Regions from separate parts of the Rahnella sp. ChDrAdgB13 genome, predicted to be linked through region 1. Evidence: predicted binding sites of a transcription regulator. Region 1 holds the regulator's gene; the other holds the start of a gene.
The links. The regulator Fur, encoded in region 1, represses iron uptake genes when iron is present. The targets are predictions, from matches to a motif close to ATAATAATGAGAACNACTATCAA.
Positions count from the first base shown of each region.

Region 1 (7,837 bases):
CTCAGGCATCTGGCAGAAACTTTCTGTTTTAAAAAAAATCATCCGCTACTCATGATAACCTAATGAGATTGTTTATCTGTATGAACTTCGCCATGAAATTACATTATCGCCTGCAAGAACCTGAAGTCGCTGGCAGCGATGCGCTGCCGGTTCTCCTGATCCACGGACTGTTCGGAATCCTTGATAATCTGGGCGTTCTCGCCCGCGACCTGAAACAACAGCATAGAGTGTTGCAGGTTGATTTGCGTAATCACGGGCAATCCGGGCGTTCGCCGGAGATGTCTTACGCCGCAATGGCGCAGGATTTAATGGAAACGTTAGATGAAGTCGGTTTCCAAAAATTCATCGTAATCGGCCATTCCATGGGCGGGAAAGCGGCTATGGCGCTGACGGCGCTGATTCCCGACAGAATTGAGAAGCTCATCGCCATTGATATCGCGCCAGTGGATTATCACGTGCGCCGTCACGATGAGATTTTTGCTGCGATTAATGCCGTCACCGGGGCCGGATTGCGCGACCGTACCTCCGCTACCGAATGTATGCGTGAGTATATAAAGGAAGACGGGGTGATTCAGTTTCTGCTGAAATCCTTCCAGCAGGGAGAATGGCGCTTCAATGTGCCGGTTCTGCTGAACGAGTATGCCAAAATTGTCGGCTGGGAAGAGGTTCCGGCGTGGGATCGTCCGGCGCTGTTCATCCGTGGCGGGGATTCGCCTTATGTGCAGGATGCGTATCGCGAAGATATTGGCCGCCAGTTCCCGCAGGCAAAAGCCTATGTAGTCGCCGGAGCCGGTCATTGGGTGCACGCAGAAAAACCCGACGCCGTCCTGCGCGCTGTGCATCGTTTCATCGATTCGCCGTCGGTTTAACATCCTGGGGATAAATTGTGCAAAAAGTCTGCACAACTTCGAAAGTTAACGTGAAATCAGGGCAATCAGGCGTTGTGAACCCCAGGCGCGCCAGTGTATGATTGCGCGCTATAATTTTGCCGCCCCGTTTTACTCGAAGTGAGTTACGGGGGGTAAATTGGGTCAGGGTTTCTTAGCCCGAAATGTGTGAAACGCTCGTCAGGAATCGGCTTGCCGTTTTCCGATGTAAAAACTTCCCTGGTTGTACCGCTACCTATGGCAAAAGAACAACTGGATCGCACGACGATTGATCTGTTCGCAGATGACCGCCGTCCGGGGCGTCCAAAAACTAATCCGCTTTCCCGTGATGAACAGCTCAGGATCAACAAGCGCAACCAGTTACGCCGCGATAAAGCGAGCGGTCTGCGTCGCGTAGAGCTGAAAATGAACGCCGATGCTGTTGATACCCTCAATAAGCTGGCAGAAGAACGCAATATCAGTCGTAGCGAACTGATTGAAGAGATGTTGCTGTCGCATCTTAACGGTCAGGAAGGCTGATAAAAAAAGCGGATAACCTCCCGGTTATCCGCCTGTTTTCTTTCCTTTTACGCCTTAACTCTCATCTCAGAACGTTTCCCAGTTTGCACTGCTTTTCGATGTCATTACACCGGTTGCAGGCCGTAACAACGGCTGAGAAACCACGCTGGCGGGTCGTTTTCCGACATTAGTGATGCTGTCTTTGAGTTTGAACGTCGCGACGGCGTTGTTTAGCAATGCAGCCTGCTCTTCCAGCGAAACCGCCGCGTGTGAAGCCTGTTCCACCAGTGCGGCGTTTTGCTGCGTTACGCTGTCCATTTGTGTGACTGCTACCGCAACCTGGCTGATGCCTTTGCTTTGCTCATCAGACGCCGAAGCGATTTCCGCCATAATATCCGTGACATGGGTGATTGAACGCACCACTTCGTTCATTGTCTGACCGGCGTTTTCCACCAGTTTTGAACCGCTGTCGACGCGGGATACGGATTCACTGATCAGTGATTCGATTTCTTTCGCCGCCTGCGCACTGCGCTGGGCCAGATTTCGGACTTCACTGGCAACCACCGCAAATCCACGCCCTTGTTCGCCTGCCCGCGCGGCTTCTACCGCGGCATTCAGCGCCAGAATGTTGGTCTGGAAGGCAATGCTGTTAATAACCGAGGTGATCTCTGCAATTTTCTTCGAGCTGCCGGAGATATCTTTCATGGTGCTGACGACGTCAGCCACAATGTTACCGCCTTTTTGCGCGGTAGAAGACGCTTCCATCACCAGCTGGCTCGCGTGATGGGCATTGTCTGCGTTGTGTTTTACCGTTGCCGTCAGTTCTTCCATACTGGCTGCCGTTTCTTCCAGTGCAGACGCCTGTTCTTCGGTTCGGGAAGACAAATCATTATTCCCGGCAGAGATTTCGGACGCGCCCTGATAGATGTGGTTGGTACAGTTGCGGATGGTCTGAACGGTATTTTCCAGACTGGACTGCATAACGTTGAGCAACGGGATCAGTTTACCCGCGCAGTTTTTGCCGAACTCTTCCAGATAATGCGTCAGGTCGCCGCTGGCAATTACGGCGAAGTGATCGCGGATTTTATCCAGCGGTTTCACCAGTGCCATCACCAGATAACGGTCGGTCAGCAGCAAAATAAGCAGGCCGAGAGAAAAAGCCGTCAGCAGAATAACTTTGCTGTAATAAGTCAGATGGTTTGATTTGGTCTGCGCCGCCTCGAAATCGACCGCAATCTGCCCGCTGACTTTCGTCATTGAGGCACCAAAATTGCGGCTCAGCGCTGGAACGGTATCGTTCGCCAGCTGATTATAGGCATCGAAATTTTTGCCGATGGCCGCTGAATATAACGGCGTAACGCCTTGCGCGACCAGACTTTCCCAACTGGAGACCAGTTCCTGAACTGACGCTTCATCTAATCCCGGATGCGGAGCCGTTTTGAAACTCGCCAGCGCCTGTGACAGACCATCGAGTGACTGTTTTGCCGTATCAAAAATTTCCTGCCCTTTTGACGGATCCGCCTGGAGCTGCCCCACGGCACGACTTAAGCGTGTCACGGTACGAAAGTACTGATCATTTCCTTTATTGATCAGTGCCATATTGTTGACCAGTTCGGTACTGTTTTGGGTGTTCTGAGTCAGCGTATTCAGGGAGGTGACGGTGTAAATAGACACACTCGCCCACATGACGCAAAAAATGCCCAGAATCGTTAATAATGCGGCCCTGATGGTAATATTTTTTAAAAACTGCACGATATGCCTCTCTCGAAACAGGACTGTTTCTGGTCTGAGGATTGACGGGGATGCGGAGAATCAAGACAGGTAGCCAGCAGGCGTTTGCCCCCGGACATGTTTTGAACACCTCTCCGGGCATCGATTTCTTTATTATGTTGAGATTCCTCTCGCATCATCTATCGGCGTTCAACGGGCAAACTTAAGGAGTGGCGGGAATTATTTCTTAATTTTGCTTTTGCCCTCAATAAGTTTGAGGTTATTAAAAGCACACGAAGGCGATAACACTTAAAAAGATTGCCCGATAAACTTATTCACCAGTTAAGAAGGCGAGCTGAAACATATTCTCCGCCGCGCGAGTTTGCTATCATCTGCGTTATTATTGCCTGCAATGCAGAGCACTTCATTAAGAACAAGAGGTTAGGTAATCTTATGGCCGTAGTAGGTATCTTCTTTGGATCCGATACAGGTAACACCGAAAACATCGCGAAAATGATCCAGAAGCAATTGGGTAAAGATGTTGCAGAGGTGCATGACATTGCGAAGAGCAGCAAAGAGGATCTGGAAAAATTCGATATTTTGCTGATCGGTATTCCAACCTGGTATTACGGTGAAGCGCAGTGTGACTGGGACGACTTTTTCCCGACGCTGGAAGAGATAGATTTCGAAGGTAAGCTGGTTGCGCTGTTTGGCTGCGGCGACCAGGAAGACTATGCCGAATACTTCTGTGATGCGCTCGGTACCGTGCGTGACATCATCGAGCCTCGCGGCGCGGTGATCGTAGGTCACTGGCCAACTGAAGGCTATCACTTCGAAGCTTCAAAAGGTCTGGCTGATGATAAGCACTTCATCGGGCTGGCAATTGACGAAGATCGTCAGCCGGAACTGACCAACGAACGTGTTGATGCATGGGTCAAACAGATCACAGAAGAACTGAGCCTTTCAGAAATTATTGGCTAAAAACCCTGTTGGCCCTGAGGATTTATTCTACAATTGAAGGGCCAAACTATTACTGAAATTAACAATTTAACCGCTACAAAATTGTAACTTTCGGTGGTATCAAGGTACACTGAGTTCATCTGTTTTTTCTATCGATCAAGTCGTTGCATTATTGAATGTGACAGGCATTTTGTGATCTTTATTAACAGGCTACGTTTTTGAGAATCGGCACACTTCCCTTAAACGAAGAATCCTTAAACGACAAATTTTTGTGCCGCCGATGCCACAGGCTGCATGCCTCAACTTGATTAGCACATAGTAACAGGACTGAATCCGCATGACTGACAACAACACCGCACTGAAGAAAGCCGGCTTAAAAGTCACGCTTCCGCGCCTCAAAATCCTGGAAGTGCTGCAAGCGCCGGAAGGTCATCACGTTAGTGCGGAAGATCTTTATAAGCAACTGATTGATATGGGCGAAGAAATTGGTCTGGCCACGGTTTACCGTGTTCTTAACCAGTTTGATGATGCCGGTATCGTCACCCGTCATAACTTCGAAGGCGGCAAGTCTGTTTTCGAACTGACTCAGCAACATCATCATGATCACCTGATCTGCCTTGATTGCGGCCGCGTTATTGAATTCCGCGACGAATACATTGAAGGCCGTCAGCGTGAGATTGCGAAGAAACACGGTATTAAACTGACCAACCACAGTCTGTATCTGTACGGACACTGTGAAGCGGGCGATTGCCGCGAAGATGAATCTTTGCACAATGACAAACCTGCGCAGTAATCTGCACGGTCAGTCCGAATAAATTAACCGCTGAAAGGCGGTTTTTTTATGTCTGTGTTCCAGGATGAGAGTTAAAACGCAAAACCCCGGCAAGCCGGGGTTTTGCGTTCTATGATGATGCTTGTTTCAGATCCCTGCTTTTAGTTAACCGGATTAGGTGCGTTATTGGCTTTGATTTCCTGCCAGATCTTGCCGCAATCCGCCGCATACGCCTGTCCGTCACCGGTCTTACGCGCCGTCAGACAGCGCTGATAATCCACCACGCGAACCGTTTCCTGTTCCGCAAATTTCTGGTGGGCTTTTTCCTGTTTGAGCTTGTTCAGCAATACCTGACAGGAGGCCAGTTTGTCCGGATTGCCTTCTGCCGAATTAATACACGCGCTGTATGCCTCACGCGTTTGAGAAATCTGAGCCTGATCCGCGGTTGGCGCACAACCTGCCAGCACAACGGAGGAAACCACAATCATCAGTAATTTTTTCATCGACATAGCGGCCTCAGAAAATAGTGAATGGAGCGATAACGATGAATTTCACGTCTTTTTCATCCTGGAAAATGTTGCCGTACCCGCCGCCCCAGCTCGGGATATCCGAGTGGTTGTCGTACTGGGTGTAATGCAGTTTGAACAGCGTACCTTTCGCGCGCCCTTCCTGAATGGTGTACAGCGCATCAAGGCTCCAGGCACTTTCTTTCAGGCGCTGGCTCTGATCATAGATGGGATTGGTACTCGGTTTGGCATCCCACGCGTAAACATAAGAACCGCCCACTGCGAAGCCCGGCAGATCCCATTTCGCCAGATCGTAAAGTACACCTGCGTACACCGCTTTTTCGCCGTTAGCGTTGAAGTCAGAACGGTTGTCCCACCACACATCAAGACGTCCGTTAGAAGAAGAATACGTCGGGGTCATGCGTTGTAAAAAATAACCCTGATTCCCCTCAGCTTTGACCATCGTCCCTTCCAGACGCCAGTTGAACTGGCCGGTGGTGTAACCGAAAGTCAGTGCCTGCAACCAGGCCAGACCGTCATACAGGCTGTTCGGATCGTTCTGGTTGCTGATACGATCTTCCGCACCGTAGAACTGGTAGCTGGTGGTGAGCGGATTGCCCATCAGATCAATTTTGTACGACGCTTTGGCGAAGTACTGGTCGACGTAACTTTCTGCCTGACCGAATGCCGCTTCCAGTACGAGATCATTTTTGAAGTCGTATTTCGCACCCAGCGAGTGGATATAGGAAACACCGGTTTTCTTGTCGTTCTGGCGGAAATCATCCATCTCCAGATGCCACGGCGATTTGTATTCATCCGCCCACATGTAGGAGAAACTCAGTTCGCCCGGATCGCCAAAATCATGTTTATACCCGGCTTCAGCACCGCGATAGGTACCCGGCATAAAGCTCCAGTGCGGGGCGATCAGCGTTTGTCCGGTGGGCTGAATGTAACCAGCATGGCCCCAGAATCCGCCGTATTTGAATTTACCGGCCGCTTTGTAGAGGCTGACGCCGCCTTTATCGCCGGAATAGTCTTCGTCATACGCATGGTTTTTGGAGGAGAACGCGATTTCGTTCGGGTGGCCGCTGTCGCTGGCTTCGGCTAATTCGATCGCGGTAAATGCGGCGACGTCGATACCGAACATGTCCCAGGCATAGCCGGAAGAGAAATCAAGGTTCAGGTTGGCGGTCGCGTGCGAAAGGTTGGTGGCGTATTTATCGTAATCGGGGTTATTCACCGTGACTTTTGTGCCGTCAGGGCGGGTTTCTTCTTTGGTTTTGTTCAAATCTTTGCGGTCGCGTTCGCGCTGCCAGTAATACACACCGCCGGTCAGCGTCGAATCATCAATAAAGCCAGCCGCTCTGGCCTCTTCAGGGAACATCATTCCGCCGCCCAACAAAGTGCCAGCCAGCGTGTACATCACAGGTTTCAGGTAAGCCGATCCCCTGCCCCTGTTAAGGTGCTTGTGCATAGAAATTCCTCATTTTGACTAAAAAAAACGTGCAAAACCCAAACGGGTATTAAAAGCGGTCGCCAGAGGCGTAACCGTATAAAGCAGGATTAAGAGTATTTTTCGCGACGCGAATTATCAATGGGTAATTAAACCCTGATGGCTGAAGTATGACAAAGTGCACATAAAGATGAAAAAGTGTAACAAACGAGGAATGCGAAGGTTTAAATCAGTGGACTCTGACAATCGATAACTAAAACAGATAATTAAGTAAAAATCGTATTGACTTAAACGTTTCAGCACTCTGATATTCGGAAAGGAAAGTCCTAAAAAGCAAACATGAAAAATGCATTAATTCGCGCTGAAAAAGAAAATTCCGTGAATTTCTGACGTAAAAAAACGCAGCCGGAGCTGCGTTTAACAATCGTTCATCGGTGACTTACGCGACGGGTTTTGATTCCCAGGTATCACGCAGGCCAACGGTACGGTTGAAGACCAGATTTTCAGCGCTGGAATAGTGGCTGTCAGCACAGAAGTAACCTTCACGTTCAAACTGCAGGCTGATTTCAGCCTGTGCAGCCACCAGAGAAGGCTCAACGAAACCGTGCGCGATCACCAGGGATTCCGGGTTGATCGTGGTCAGGAAATCTTCTGCCTGGCCAGGATTCGCGACGCTGAACAGACGGTCATACAGACGGAATTCCGCCGGTTTGCCTTCAGACGCAGAAACCCAGTGGATCACGCCTTTCACCTTGCGGCCATCGGCCGGATCTTTGCTCAGCGTTTCGATATCGTAAGAACAGAAGATCGTCGTCACATTGCCTTCGGCATCTTTTTCAATGCGTTCCGCTTTGATGACATACGCATTGCGCAGACGAACTTCTTTGCCCAGCACCAGACGTTTGTATTGCTTGTTCGCTTCTTCGCGGAAATCAGCCTGATCGATATAAATCTCACGGGTGAACGGCACTTCGCGCGTCCCCATCTCCGGTTTGCTCGGATGATTAGGCATTTTCACCATTTGCACATCTTCACCGGTAAAGTTCTCAAT
Region 1 is NZ_JAEMGT010000081.1:9,946-17,782, reverse strand. It holds gene ybfF (esterase) at 81-869, shown strand; gene ybfE (LexA regulated protein) at 1,125-1,406, shown strand; gene J8X26_RS19510 (methyl-accepting chemotaxis protein) at 1,473-3,137, opposite strand; gene fldA (flavodoxin FldA) at 3,549-4,076, shown strand; gene fur (ferric iron uptake transcriptional regulator) at 4,393-4,848, shown strand; gene chiQ (ChiQ/YbfN family lipoprotein) at 4,989-5,330, opposite strand; gene J8X26_RS19490 (OprD family outer membrane porin) at 5,344-6,756, opposite strand; gene glnS (glutamine--tRNA ligase) at 7,226-7,837, opposite strand, start outside.

Region 2 (7,837 bases), on a different contig from region 1:
TTATCCAGATCCTGACGGGCATAACGCACCACATGGAGTACCGGGCCGAAGATTTCTTTCTTCATTTCATCGAAGCTTTCCAGCTCGATAAGCGTCGGTTTGATGAAGGTTCCGCGCGTCCATTCCTGCTGATCGGCGGCAAATTCCTGCGTGGCCTGATACACCGTGCGGCCTTTGGCGCGCATGGCATCGATGTGTTTCTCGATACCGGCTTTGGCTTCGGCGTCGATCACCGGCCCGATATCGGTACACAACCGTTCAGGGTTGCCCATGCGGCACTCGGCCATCGCGCCGCGCAGCATTTGCAGCGTATGGTCGGCGACGTCGTCCTGAATACACAGCACGCGCAGGGCGGAACAGCGCTGACCAGCGCTGTCGAAAGCTGACGCCACGACATCGGTCACCACCTGTTCGGTGAGTGCGGAGGAGTCCACAATCATCGCGTTCAGGCCGCCGGTTTCGGCGATAAGCGGCGTCGGACGCCCCTGCGGATCCAGACGACCGGCGATGTTGCGTTGCAAAATTCCTGCCACGTCGGTGGAACCGGTAAACAGCACGCCGCGGACGCGTTCGTCGTTCACCAGTTGCGAGCCCACTGTTTCCCCCTGGCCCGGCAACAGTTGCAGCACACCCGTCGGAACACCGGCTTCATGCAAAATGCCCACGGCCAGCGCGGCAATCAGCGGCGTTTGCTCAGCCGGTTTTGCCAGCACGCTGTTGCCTGCGGCGAGGGCGGCGGCAATCTGCCCGGTGAAGATCGCCAGCGGGAAGTTCCACGGGCTGATACACACAACCGGCCCGAGCGGACGGTGCGAGTCATTGGCAAAGTCTTCACGGATCTGGCCTGCGTAATAGTGCAGGAAATCCACCGCTTCACGTACTTCGGCGATAGCGTTATTAAAAGTCTTTCCGGCTTCACGCACCAGTACGCCAAGCAAGCTTTGCAACTGCGCTTCCATCAATTCTGCGGCGCGTTGCAAGATTGCGGCGCGCTCTTCGGGAGGCGTCGCAAACCAGATAGCACCGGCGGCGGTGGACGCATCCAGCGCACGGCTGATTTCGTCCTGCGTGGCTTCACGCACGTAGCCGACGATATCGCCGTTTTCAGCCGGGTTAATGACTGGCAGGAATTCGCCCTCATCGGTCTGTGCATCAATCATCGCCTGGGCTTTCACCGGATGGCTGGCGCTTTGCAGCAGGGCGCTGGAAAGCGACGCCAGACGGTGTTCGCTCGACATATCCAGCCCCGCAGAGTTCACGCGTTTGTCGCCGTACAAATTGCGCGGCAACGCGATACGCGGATGCGGTAAACCGACCTGACCTTCGCTGGCGGCCAGCGCTTCGACGGCCAGAACCGGATCGGCAACCAGTTCGTCAATCGGCAAGGTGGCGTCAGCGATACGGTTAACGAAGGAGGTGTTCGCACCGTTCTCCAGCAGACGACGCACCAGATACGCCAGCAGCGTTTCATGCGTGCCGACCGGGGCATAAATGCGGCAAGGGCGGTTCAGTTTGCCCTCGCTGATTTTGCCGACAACCTGCTCGTACAGCGGTTCGCCCATGCCGTGCAGGCACTGGAATTCGTACTGACCGGGATAGTAGTTGTTACCGGCCAGCTGATAAATTGCCGCCACGGTGTGCGCGTTGTGTGTCGCAAACTGCGGATAAATGAGGTTGGGCACCGCCAGCAGTTTGCGGGCACAGGCCAGATAGGAAACGTCGGTGTAAACCTTGCGGGTGTAAACCGGATAATCTTCCAGCCCGTCCATCTGGGCGCGCTTAATCTCGCTGTCCCAGTACGCGCCTTTAACCAAACGGATCATCAGGCGGCGGCGGCTGCGCTGCGCCAGATTGGTCAGGTAATCGATGACCATCGGGCAGCGTTTTTGGTAAGCCTGAATAACGAAGCCGATGCCGTTCCAGCCCGCCAGTTCCGGCTCAAAGCAGAGTTTTTCCAGCAAATCGAGGGAGATTTCCAGACGGTCGGCTTCTTCGGCGTCAATATTGATGCCGATGTCATAACTGCGCGCCAGCAGCGTCAGCGAGAGCAGGCGCGGATAAAGCTCTTCCATCACGCGTTCGTACTGCGCACGGCTATAGCGCGGATGCAGGGCGGAAAGTTTGATTGAAATGCCCGGCCCTTCATAAATGCCACGACCGTTTGAGGCTTTACCAATCGCGTTAATCGCCTGCTGATATGACTGCAAATACGCCTGCGCGTCTTTTTCGGTCAGCGCCGCTTCACCCAGCATGTCGTAGGAGTAACGGAAACCTTTTTCTTCATGTTTACGCGCGTTAGCCAGCGCTTCCGCGATGGTTTCGCCGGTCACGAACTGTTCGCCCATCAGGCGCATCGCCATGTCCACGCCTTTGCGTATCAGCGGTTCGCCACTTTTGCCGATAATACGGTTCAGGGATTTCGACAGGCTGGCTTCATTGTGTGTCGCTACCAGTTTGCCGGTAAACAGCAAACCCCAGGTCGCGGCATTGACGAACAGCGACGGGCTGCGGCCCAGATGTGAATGCCAGTTGCCGTTGCTGATTTTGTCGCGGATTAACGCATCGCGCGTTGGCTTATCGGGAATACGCAACAATGCTTCGGCCAGACACATCAGTGCCACGCCTTCCTGCGAGGACAGGGAGAATTCCTGCAACAGGCTTTGCACCATACCGGCGCGGCCGTTTGCACTTTTCTGGTTACGCAGTTTGGTGGCGATCTCGGCGGCCAGTTTCAGGGCCGCGTCGTTGAGCGGAGCAGGCAGACGGGCCTGTTCGAGCAGCATGGAAACGGCTTCCGGCTCCGGGCGGCGATAGGCGGCGGTAATGGCTGAACGACTGACCGACTGCGGCAAAATCTGCTCGGCGAAATCAAGGAATGGCTGATGCATTTCCTGTACCGGCTGACCGGCGGGATCTTCCGCGTCGCCAGGCGCTGCGCCATTAAGCGCCGGGATCTCCGGCAGCGAATCGCCATTTTCCAGACGTTCCAGATAGGAAAAAATCGCCTGTTTAATCAGCCAGTGCGGCGTGCGGTCAATCTGCTGAGCCGCAATTTTTAGCCTGTCGCGTGTGCCTTCGTCCAGCTTCACACCCATCGTCGTCATACCCATACGCAACCACTCCCTATGAAAAGGTTCAGGTGAATTCATTATCTTTATGGCAAGCAATATCTTCTATGTTGCAACCTTGTGCAACCCTGTTAATGCACGAAGTATGCCTGATGTGATTTATTTGGCATTTTTAACATTGAATCAACGCAGGAAGGACGGGTTATTCGCGGTAACCGCCTTAATAACCTCAAAGTTATAGGTGCAACTGAGGGGAATGTAACGTGCAACCCGCTCTCATCATAAATGTGATGCGCCGTAAATTTTACGTATCCCAAATGTTAAAACATTTGAAATGTAGCGATCACTCAACCAGTATCGCGACCGACAGTTAATTTGAATAAAAACCACATTAAGTACGCTGAAAAAGAAAAAAAATGGAGAGTCATGCTGCATCCTTCGCGGGTTTCAGCCATCATCTCGCCCGGCATGGTTTTGGCCGCCTTTTGAAAAAGGTGTGTCAGGACAGACAGATGCCGACCTGCATTGCAAACACGTATCGCAAAAAATAAGAAAGTGGAGAAGGACATGACAATGAACACACCGATGCTGGTGACGTTTTGTGTTTATATTTTCGGGATGATTTTGATAGGGCTCATCGCGTATTTACGGACCAAAAACTTTGATGATTATATTCTGGGTGGCCGCAGCTTAGGCAGCGTGGTGACGGCACTTTCCGCCGGTGCTTCGGACATGAGCGGCTGGTTATTAATGGGTTTACCGGGCGCGATTTTTCTTTCCGGTATTTCCGAAAGCTGGATTGCCATCGGCCTCACGATTGGCGCGTATCTGAACTGGAAGCTGGTGGCGGGGCGCTTACGCGTTCACACCGAGGCCAACAATAATGCGCTGACGCTGCCGGATTACTTCACGCACCGCTTCGAAGATTCCAGCAAATTGCTGCGTATTATCTCGGCTGTCGTGATCCTGGTGTTCTTCACCATTTACTGTGCTTCCGGGATTGTTGCCGGTGCGCGTTTGTTTGAAAGTACTTTCGGGATGTCTTATCAGACCGCGCTGTGGGCGGGTGCCGCAGCGACCATCATTTATACCTTTATCGGCGGTTTTCTGGCAGTCAGCTGGACTGACACGGTGCAGGCCAGCCTGATGATTTTCGCGCTGATCCTGACGCCAGTGATCGTCATCCTCGCGGTCGGCGGCATTGACAGTTCGATGCTGGTGATTCAGGCGAAAAATCCGGAATACACCGACATGTTCAAGAATATGAATCTGGTGGCAATTGTGTCCCTGCTCGGCTGGGGACTGGGGTATTTCGGTCAGCCGCATATTCTGGCGCGTTTTATGGCCGCCGATTCGCATCATACTATCCGCAGCGCACGCCGTATCAGCATGACGTGGATGATTTTGTGTCTGGCGGGCACCATCGCCGTGGGCTTCTTCGGGATTGCGTATTTCAGCAATAACCCGGCAGTAGCGGGCAATGTGACGCAAAACGCTGAGCGGGTGTTCATCGAGCTGGCGAAAATCCTGTTCAACCCGTGGATTGCCGGGATCTTGCTGTCGGCTATTCTGGCGGCGGTGATGAGCACCCTGAGCTGCCAGTTGCTGGTGTGTTCAAGTGCTATTACCGAAGATTTGTACAAGGCGTTCCTGCGCAAAGGCGCAAGCCAGCGTGAGCTGGTGTGGATTGGTCGCGCGATGGTGCTGGTTGTCGCGCTGGTGGCAATTGCGCTGGCCGCCAACCCTGAAAACCGCGTGCTCGGTTTAGTCAGCTACGCCTGGGCAGGTTTTGGCGCGGCATTCGGGCCGGTGATCCTGATTTCCGTGATGTGGAAACGCATGACCCGCAACGGCGCGCTGGCCGGAATGGTCACCGGCGCCGCGACGGTGATTCTGTGGAAAAGTTACGGCTGGGTTGAACTGTACGAAATCATTCCTGGGTTTATTTTTGCTTCGATCGCCATCTGGGTGGTCAGCCTGATGGGGCGTAAACCTTCCGTGGCAGTCGAAGAGCGCTTCAACGCTGCCGAAGCGGAATACAACACTCTCTGATTTTCCCCGCGTTATCGTGATAAACCGGGATCGTCCTGATCCCGGTTTTCTGTTTTTTCGTGCGCATTTCCCCGACAGGTTTCAAAAAAGAGCCCGTCACCTCTTGTATTTCTTTTGGCAAGAATGATAATCACTATCGTTTCTTTTTACTTTTCTTTACAGAGACCTTACAGTTTTTGCCGATCAACGGGGTCAGGAGTTTTCGCTATGTTCGTTCCGTTTCTCATTATGTTTCGCGAAGGGCTGGAGGCGGCGCTGATTGTCAGCCTGATCGCCAGTTACCTTAAACGGACGCAGCGCGGGCAGTGGCTCGGTGTGGTCTGGATTGGCGTGTTCATTGCTGCAGCACTGTGTCTGGCGCTGGGGCTGTTCATCAACGCCACCACCGGCGAGTTTCCGCAAAAGCAGCAGGAGTTGTTTGAAGGCATTGTGGCCGTCATTGCGGTGTGCATTCTGACCTACATGGTGTTCTGGATGCGTAAGGTGTCGCGTTCCATCAAAGTGCATCTGGAAGGCGCGATTGATAACGCGCTCAATTCCGGTCGCGGTCAGGGCTGGGCGCTGGTAGCGATGGTGTTTTTCGCGGTCGCGCGTGAAGGGCTGGAATCGGTATTTTTCCTGCTGGCGGCGTTCCAGCAGGATGTCGGCATTGAAGCACCCATCGGTGCGTTACTCGGTCTGGGCGCGGCCATCGTGCTGGGTTTCCTGATTTACTACGGCGGCGTGAAGCTGCATCTGGCGAAGTTCTTCAAGTGGACCAGCCTGTTTATTTTGTTCGTCGCGGCAGGTCTGGCGGCCGGCGCTATCCGCGCTTTCCACGAAGCCGGTTTGTGGAACAGCATGCAGGATATCGCGTTTGATTTCAGCGGCACGCTGTCCACGCATTCCCTGTTCGGTACCTTGCTGGAAGGGATGTTTGGTTATCAGGAAGCGCCGACCGTCAGTGAAGTCGCGGTGTATTTCCTGTACCTGATCCCGGCGCTGTTCCTGTTCTTTATGCCTCAGGGAAAATCAGCCGTCACGGCTCCGGCCGGACAAAAAACACAACGCTGATTTTTAACAATATTGTTGTTCATACATTCTCTATTCACACAGTTTGTCACGGAGTGGTACATGTCATATTCATCCCCGCTGTTTCGCCGTAAAGCTTTACAGGTCGCGCTGCTGTCACTGCCCGCTTTTGCGCTGAGCGCTAATGTGCTGGCGGCTGATGTCCGTCAGGTCAAAATTGCTGTAAACGACAAACAATGTGAACCGATGGCGCTGACCGTGCCGGCCGGTAAAACGCAGTTTGTTATCCATAACAACAGCCAGAAAAACCTGGAATGGGAAATTCTGAAAGGCGTGATGGTGGTGGAAGAGCGTGAAAACGTGGCGCCGGGCTTCACGCAGAAAATGACCGCCAATCTGGAGCCGGGCGAATACGACATGACCTGCGGCTTGCTGAGCAATCCGAAAGGCAAACTGACCGTCACGGCGGAAGGCGCGGCGACCTCCGCAAAACCTGACGCCATGGCGCTGGTTGGCCCGATTGCGGAATACAAAGTGTATGTGACGCAACAGGTTGCTGAACTGGTTTCCCACACCAAAGCGTTCACGGATGCGATTAAGAAGGGCGATCTGGCGAAAGCGCAGGCGCTGTACGCCTCTACCCGCGTTTATTACGAACGTATCGAACCGATCGCCGAGCTGTTCTCAGACCTCGACGGCAGCATCGATGCCCGTGAAGATGACTTCGAAAAGAAAGCCGAAGACCCGAATTTCACCGGTTTCCACCGTCTGGAGAAAATCCTGTTCGCCGATAAAACCACTAAAGGCGCTGAGCCTTTTGCTGACAAGCTGTATACCGACACCGTTGATTTGCAAAAACGTATCACCGACCTGACTTTCCCGCCGAACAAAGTGGTCGGCGGTGCAGCAGGCCTTATCGAAGAAGTGGCATCGAGCAAAATCAGCGGTGAAGAAGACCGTTACAGCCGCACAGACCTGTGGGATTTCCGTGCAAATCTCGACGGCGCGCAGAAAATCGTGAACCTGCTGCGTCCGCTGCTGGAAAAAGCCGACAAGCCGCTGCTGGATAAAATCGACGCGAACTTTAAAACCGTGGATACCCTGCTGGACAAATACAAAACCAAAGACGGTTACGAGAACTACGAGAAACTCTCCGACGCTGACCGTAATGCGATGAAAGGGCCGATCACGACGCTGGCAGAAGATTTAGCCAAGCTGCGCGGTGTTTTAGGTTTAGATTGATACTCCTCCCCCTGCGAAGGGAGAGGCTGGGAGGGGGTTTAGCAGACCATACAATGGCTGATGCACACTTCAACTTTTTGATTTTGCTTTAATACCCCACCCCAACCCTCCCCTTCGCAGGGGAGGGAGCTTTTAAATTCCTGAGGCATAGCAATGAGCAATAAAAACGATAATAAGTCCGTACAACAGGACGCGACTTCTTCTTCACGCCGCCGTTTACTCAAAGGCGTGGGATTGTTAGGCGGGGCATTTGCCCTCGGCGGCGCGGCCGGTGCGCAGGCAGAAAAAACACCGGGTGCCAAAAAAGAGTACACACCGGGAACCGTTTCTCCCGATGAACGCTGGGGCAAGCAGCCTTATTACGGCGAACATCAGGCAGGGATTTTAACGCCGCAGCAGGCGTCAATGATGCTGGTGGCGTTTGATGTTCTCGCGACCACCAAAGCCGATCTCGAGCGTCTATT
Region 2 is NZ_JAEMGT010000104.1:1,168-9,004, forward strand. It holds gene putA (trifunctional transcriptional regulator/proline dehydrogenase/L-glutamate gamma-semialdehyde dehydrogenase) at 1-3,110, opposite strand, end outside; gene putP (sodium/proline symporter PutP) at 3,636-5,120, shown strand; gene efeU (iron uptake transporter permease EfeU) at 5,328-6,173, shown strand; gene efeO (iron uptake system protein EfeO) at 6,234-7,373, shown strand; gene efeB (iron uptake transporter deferrochelatase/peroxidase subunit) at 7,527-7,837, shown strand, end outside.
Region 2: the regulator Fur is predicted to act here: its motif matches at 5,238-5,260, upstream of efeU (iron uptake transporter permease EfeU).